2 regions of the Streptomyces sp. NPDC048185 genome follow, and region 2 is predicted to be linked to the other one. Evidence: predicted binding sites of a transcription regulator. Region 2 holds the regulator's gene; the other holds the start of a gene.
The links. The regulator HspR, encoded in region 2, represses chaperone genes until heat shock. The targets are predictions, from matches to a motif close to TTGAGNNNNNNNNNCTCAA.
Positions count from the first base shown of each region.

Region 1: lon (endopeptidase La) is a predicted target of HspR. The motif match lies at 2,244-2,262, and genes of this name have one in related genera.

Region 1 covers NZ_JBIDAN010000010.1:160,618-164,026, reverse strand. The annotation lists gene ACGF3H_RS27055 (ATP-binding protein) at 1-561, opposite strand, end outside; gene ACGF3H_RS27050 (response regulator transcription factor) at 558-1,298, opposite strand; gene ACGF3H_RS27045 (spermidine synthase) at 1,412-2,101, opposite strand; gene lon (endopeptidase La) at 2,285-3,409, shown strand, end outside.
Region 2 covers NZ_JBIDAN010000003.1:467,574-470,982, reverse strand. The annotation lists gene ACGF3H_RS12715 (substrate-binding domain-containing protein) at 1-995, opposite strand, end outside; gene ACGF3H_RS12710 (heat shock protein transcriptional repressor HspR) at 1,244-1,699, opposite strand; gene dnaJ (molecular chaperone DnaJ) at 1,704-2,894, opposite strand; gene grpE (nucleotide exchange factor GrpE) at 2,937-3,409, opposite strand, start outside.

The DNA.
Region 1 (3,409 bases), on a different contig from region 2:
CAGGCGGGAGAGGTCCAGCAGCGTCTCCACCAGCCGGCCGAGCCGCTCCGTCTGCCGCAGCGCGGTCCGCATGGTCTCCGGGTCGGCCTCGGTGACGCCGTCGACGATGTTCTCCAGCACCGCGCGCAGGCCCGCGATGGGGGTGCGCAGCTCGTGCGAGACGTTCGCCACCAGCTCCTTGCGCTGGAGGTCCTGGGCCTCCAGGTCGTCGGCCATGCGGTTGATCGTGACGGCCAGGTCGCCCAGCTCGTCGCGCCGGTTCTCGCGCACCCGGCGGGTGTAGTCGCCGTGCGAGATGGACCGGGCCACGGCGTTCATCTCGTCCAGCGGCGCGGTCAGCGAGTGCGCCACGAACTGCGTGATCAGCAGGGTGGCGATCATCGAGAAGACCGTGATGAAGCGCAGTTCCGTCTTGGTGTGCACGGCGATCACCGACAGGCCGGTGGTGATCAGCACCGACGTGACGACCAGCGCGCCCAGCTTGGTCTTGATCGAGAACGGGCGTACGCCGCCCCAGGGTTCCCCGGGGCTCCTCCGTGCGGCTTCCCGTCCGTCGCTCATGGCGTCGGCGTCTCCAGCGCGTAACCCACGCCGTGGACGGTGCGGATGCGCTCGGCCCCGATCTTGCGGCGCAGCGCCTTGATGTGGCTGTCGACGGTGCGGGTGCCGGAGGCGTCCGCCCAGTCCCAGACCTCGGCCAGCAGCTGCTCGCGGGAGAGCACCGCGCGCGGGGTGTTCGCCAGGCAGACCAGCAGGTCGAACTCGGTGGGCGTCAGGTGGACGTCCTCGCTGCGCACCCGCACCCGGCGCTGCGCGTGGTCGATCTCCAGCTCACCGAGGCGCAGGATGCCGCTGCGCGGCGTCGAGGCGGCCACGACGGCCCGCTCCACCCGGCGCAGCAGCACGTGCACGCGGGCGGCCAGCTCACGCATCGAGAACGGCTTGGTCATGTAGTCGTCGGCGCCCACGCCGAGCCCGACCAGCATGTCCGTCTCGTCGTCACGCGCGGTGAGCATCAGCACCGGAACCGGACGCTGGGCCTGCACACGTCGGCAGACCTCCAGGCCGTCGAAGCCGGGCAGCATGATGTCGAGGATCAGCAGATCGGGCTGCCAGGCCTCGGCCGTGTCGACGGCGGCCGGTCCGTCGCCCGCCGTCTGCACCAGGAAGCCCTCGGCGCGCAGGCGGGTCGCGATGGCGTCCACGATCGTCTGGTCGTCCTCGACCACGAGTACGCGGCGCTGTGCGCCCTGGGTGGCCGTCGCCGTGCCGTTGTGGGAGGTCTGTGTCTGCTCCATCGCCCGCCCCTGAGGTGTGCTTTCCGGAATCCGTGGGGTGATCCCATGACTGCGCTTGACGCTTGAATGATCTGCGCCAGGGCAGCAGCGTACGGGGAGGTGCCGCGCCTTTGCTATCCAGGCCCGATGCCGAGGTGGACGACGTCCGGAACGCCCCGGGCAACGGGGATCTCTTCGGTACGCACCTGCTGGAACCCGGCATTACGCAAGGTTTCTTCGAATTCCGGAGAGGGCTGTGCGGACCATACGGCAAGCACTCCGCCGGGCCTCAACACCCGTGCGCAGCCCGCCAGTCCGGACGGTGAGTACAGCCCGTCGTTGCCCTCGGTGACGGTCCAGTCGGGGCCGTTGTCGATGTCGAGGCAGAGCGCGTCGTACGTGGCGGAAGTCTCATTGACGTAGTCCACCAGATCCGCCTCGACGATCTCCGTGCGCGGATCGGCCAGCGCCCCGGCGGACAGCTCGGCCAGCGGTCCGGCGCGGTGCCAGTCGACGACGGCGCGCTCGCGTTCGACCACGGCGATCCGGCCCCAGCGGGGGTCGGCGGCCGCGTGGACCAGGGAGAAGCCGACGCCGAGCCCGCCGATGAGGACGTGCGGTGCCGCCCGGCCGTCGAGCGCCTCGGCCGCCGCGTCCACGAGCCGGCGCTCCGAGCGTCCGTCGGAGGTGTCCATCAGGAAGCAGCCGTTCGCGATGATCTGCAGCAGCGCCCCGTGCCGGCGCAGGACGACCTCGCCGTACGGGCCCTCGCGACGGTCCAGAACTTCCGGGGTGTCGTGGGTGCCGTAAGAGGTGATGGGCATCGGCCCATCCTGGCACTCCGGCAGGGGGAATGACCGGCGATACGGCCGCGCTGGTGAGGGGTGAGGGCGGCTCGTGGCCGACGGCGCACCTTGATCGCTCACAGCGAACAGCCCCGCGGGAACAATCATCGGTCCCCAAGCATTGAGTCGGCATAACTCAACTTGACTGCCGAAGGGGAGATCATGGCTGCTGAGTCCGCTGCCTTCACACCGCTCACCCTGCCCGTGCTGCCGCTCGACGACGAAGTGGTCCTGCCCGGCATGGTCGTCCCCCTGGACCTGAGCGACTCCGAGGTACGGGCCGCGGTGGAGGCCGCCCAGGCCGCCGCCAGGTCCGAGCCCGGCAAGCCCCGGGTCCTCCTCGTCCCGCGCATCGACGGCACCTACGCGAAGACCGGAGTCCTCGGCACGGTCGAACAGGTCGGCAGGCTGGCCGACGGCGACCCGGGCGCGCTGATCCGCGGCCGGGGCCGGGTGAGCATCGGCGCCGGCACCACCGGCCCCGGAGCCGCGCTGTGGGTCGAGGGCACCCGTATCGACGAGAGCGTGCCCGAACCGCTGCCCGGTCAGGTCGCCGAACTCGTCAAGGAGTACAAGGCGCTCGCCACCGCCTGGCTGCGCAAGCGCGGCGCGTGGCAGGTCGTCGACCGCGTCCAGGCCATCGACGACGTCTCCGCGCTCGCCGACAACTCCGGCTACTCGCCCTTCCTCACCACCGGGCAGAAGGTCGAGCTGCTGGAGACCACCGACCCGGTCGCCCGCCTGAAGCTCGCCACCCGGCAGCTGCGCGACCACCTCGCCGAGCAGGACGTGGCCGAGACCATCGCCAAGGACGTCCAGGAGGGCGTCGACAAGCAGCAGCGCGAGTTCCTGCTGCGCCGTCAGCTCGAAGCCGTCCGCAAGGAGCTGCGCGAGCTGGGCGGCGAGCAGGAGGGCGACGAGTCCGACGACTACCGCGCCCGCGTCGAGGCGGCCGACCTGCCCGAGAAGGTCCGCGAGGCCGCGCTGAAGGAGGTCGACAAGCTGGAGCGGTCCTCCGACCAGTCGCCCGAGGGCTCGTGGATCCGCACCTGGCTGGACACCGTCCTCGAACTGCCGTGGAACGAGCGCACGGAGGACGCCTACGACATCCAGGGCGCCCAGACCGTCCTGGACGCCGAGCACGCCGGGCTCCAGGACGTGAAGGAGCGCATCACCGAGTACCTGGCCGTGCGCAAGCGCCGCAGCGACCGCGGCCTCGGTGTCGTCGGCGGCCGGCGCGGCGGTGCGGTGCTGGCCCTGGTGGGGCCGCCCGGCGTCGGCAAGACG
Region 2 (3,409 bases):
GGCACCAGCTGCGCCGGAATGCCCTGGTTGCTGGGGCTGTCGACCTTGTCCCGGGTGAGCGCGTCGAACTGGATGTCCCTGCCCTGGACGCGCGCCACGACCATCTCCGCGGCGTTCTCGGCCTGCTGCGGGTAGGACTTGTAGACGCTCATGTACTGCTCGCCGGCGACGATCCGCTGGACCGCCGCCAGTTCCGCGTCCTGGCCGGTGATCGGTGGCAGGTCGGTGACGCCCGCGGCCTCCAGGGCCTTGATGATGCCGCCCGCCATGCCGTCGTTGGCGGAGTACACGCCGTCGATGTTGTCCTTGCCGACCGACTGGATCGCCTCGGCCATGTTCGCCTCGGCGTTCACCGGCTTCCAGTCCTTGGTGTCGAAGGACTGGGCGATCTTCACCTTGCCGTTCAGCTCGGACATCGCGCCGGTCTTGAACTGCTTGGCGTTCGGGTCGGTGGAGGAGCCGTTCATCATGACGATCTGGGCCGTGTCGTCCCGGTCGCCGAGCGCCTCGACGAGGGAGCGTCCCTGGACCTCGCCGACCAGCTCGTTGTCGAAGGAGATGTAGGCGTCGATCGGGCCTTCGGACAGCCGGTCGTAGGCGATGACCGGGATGCCGGCGTCCTTGGCCTGCTGCACGCTCGACGCGATGGTGTGCGAGTTCACCGCGTCCAGGACGATGGCGTCGACCTTGTCGTCGATCATCTTGCGCATCTGCGCGGCCTGCTTGGTCTCGTCCGCCCCGGCGTTGGCGTACTCGACCTTGCCCTGGTCACGGGTCAGGGAGGCGATCTTCTTCTCGAAGTACGGGTGGTCGAACTGCTCGTAGCGCGTGTTCTCCGTCTCCGGAAGCAGCAGGCCCACCGTGATGTCGTTGCCCTTGGACGGGCTCACGTCGTCACTGCTCCCCGAAGCGCCCAGCACACCGCAGCCGGCCAGCGAAACGGTCATCGTGGACGCTGCCACGGATATGGCGATACGACGGATGCAGGAGCTCACTTCTGGTGCCTTCCGGACGCGGGGGCCGCATTGCAACCCAGGTGACTGAAAAGCCAACGCGCCGACGCCCCCCACCGTCAAGCGGAACCACTTAACGAGATGACAACACCACGCTCCGCAGCCGACGTGGAGACGGAGCGGAATCGCCTCCCGACTCCCTTTACACGCCGTCCACGTGACGGGCACGCGAAGGGGCCCGGAGGTTCGGGCGAACCTCCGGGCCCCTTCGGGGGTATGGTCACGCGCCGTCAGTCCGGCGCCTGCTGCTGCCGCTTGGGCCGCCACACCACCAGCGCGCTGGTCTGCTGGACCTCCTGGTACGGCACCAGGTCCCGGCGGTACGAGGCGTGCACCGCCGCCTCCCGCTGGCGCATCGCCGTCGCCGCGCCGTCCAGCGCGTCGGACAGCTCCGCTATGCGGGACTGGAGCGCGGCGACCTGGTTCTCCAGTTCGATGATGCGCTTGATTCCGGCCAGGTTGATGCCCTCGTCCTGCGACAACTGCTGCACCTGGCGGAGCAGTTCGATGTCGCGGGCCGAGTAGCGCCGGCCGCGCCCGGCCGTGCGGTCGGGGGAGACCAGGCCGAGGCGGTCGTACTGGCGCAGGGTCTGCGGGTGCAGGCCGGACAGCTGGGCCGCCACCGAGATGACGTAGACCGGGGTGTCCTCGGTCAGTTCATACGGATTGCGTCGACGACCGTCCATTCCGTCAAGCTCCCTTCGCGGCCTGGAACAGCTCCGCCCGCGGATCCTCCTCCGCGGTCGCCTCGCGATACGCCTCGAGCGCGTCACGAGCCTTCCCCGTCAGGTCCTTGGGGACACTCACCTCGACGGTGACCAGGAGGTCGCCGCGGGTGCCGTCCTTGCGCACCGCGCCCTTGCCGCGGGCGCGCATGGTGCGGCCGTTGGGTGTGCCCGCCGGCAGCTTCAGCGTGACGGGGGGGCCGCCCAGGGTCGGGACGCGGACCTCGCCGCCGAGTGCCGCCTCGGCGTAGGTGACCGGGACGGTGACGGTGAGGTTGTCGCCCTTGCGGCCGAAGACGGGGTGGTCCTTGACGTGCACCACCACGTACAGGTCGCCCGCCGGGCCGCCCCGCTCGCCCGGTGCGCCCTTGCCGCGCAGCCGGATGCGCTGCCCGTCGGACACCCCGGCCGGGATGCGGACCTGCATGGTCCGCGAGGACTTGGCGCGGCCGGAGCCCTTGCAGACCTCGCAGGGGTTCTCCGCGATCAGGCCGCGGCCCTTGCAGTCCGGGCAGGGGTCGGTCAGGGAGAAGCCGCCGCCGGAGCCCCGGGCGACCTGCCCGGTGCCGACGCAGGTCGGGCACACGCGCGGTGTGCCGTTCTTGTCGCCGGTGCCCGAACAGGCCTTGCAGGGCTGCTGGCTGGACATGCGCAGCGGGACCGTCGAACCCTCGATGGCCTCCGTGAAGCTGAGGGTGACCTCGGACTCGACGTCCTGGCCGCGCCGCGGCTGGGTCCGCGTGCCGGTGCCCGGACCGGCACCGCCGGTGCGGTTGAACAGGCCCCCGAAGACGTCGCCGAGACCGCCGCCGAAGCCGCCGGCCCCGCCGCCGCCCTGGGCGCCGCCGCCGAAGAGGTCGCCCAGGTCGAAGTTGAAGGTGCCGCCGCCCGCGCCCGGCCCCGGGCGGAAGCCGCCGTTGCCGAAGAGCGCGCGGGCCTCGTCGTACTCCTTGCGCTTCTTGGCGTCACCGAGGACGTCGTTCGCCTCGGAGATCTCCTTGAAGCGCTCTTCCGCCTTGGTGTTGCCCTTGTTGGCGTCCGGGTGGAACTCGCGGGCGAGCTTCCGGTACGCCTTCTTGATCTCGGCCTCGGTGGCGTCCTTGGGGACGCCGAGGACCTTGTAGTAGTCCTTCTCGATGAAGTCCTTGGTGCTCATCCCCGACGTCCCTCCTCTCCTGCGTACGCGTACGTCGTGACGTCAGCCCTCCTCCGGGCCACCGTTCTCCTTGTCGTCGGCCGCCTCGGCCGGCTCCTCGGCCTTGACGGTCTGCGCACCCGGCTGCGGCTCGGCCACCGCCACCCGCGCGGGGCGGATGGTGCGCTCGCCGATCCGGTACCCCGGCTGCAGAATCGCCACGCAGGTCGTCTCGGTGACGTCCGGCGCGTACGAGTGCATCAGGGCCTCGTGGATCGTCGGGTCGAAGGGCTCGCCCTCCTTGCCGAACTGCTGGAGGCCCATCTTGGCCACGGTGGTCTCCAGCGACTCCGCGACGGACTTGAATCCGCCGACGAGTTCGCCGTGTTCCCGGGCGCGGCCGACGTCGTCGAGCACGGGGAGCAGCTCGGACAGGAGGTTCGCGATGGCGACCTCCTTGACCGCGACGCGGTCCCGCTCGACCCGACGGCGGTAGTTCTGGTACTCGGCCTGGAGCCGCTGGAGGTCCGCCGTGC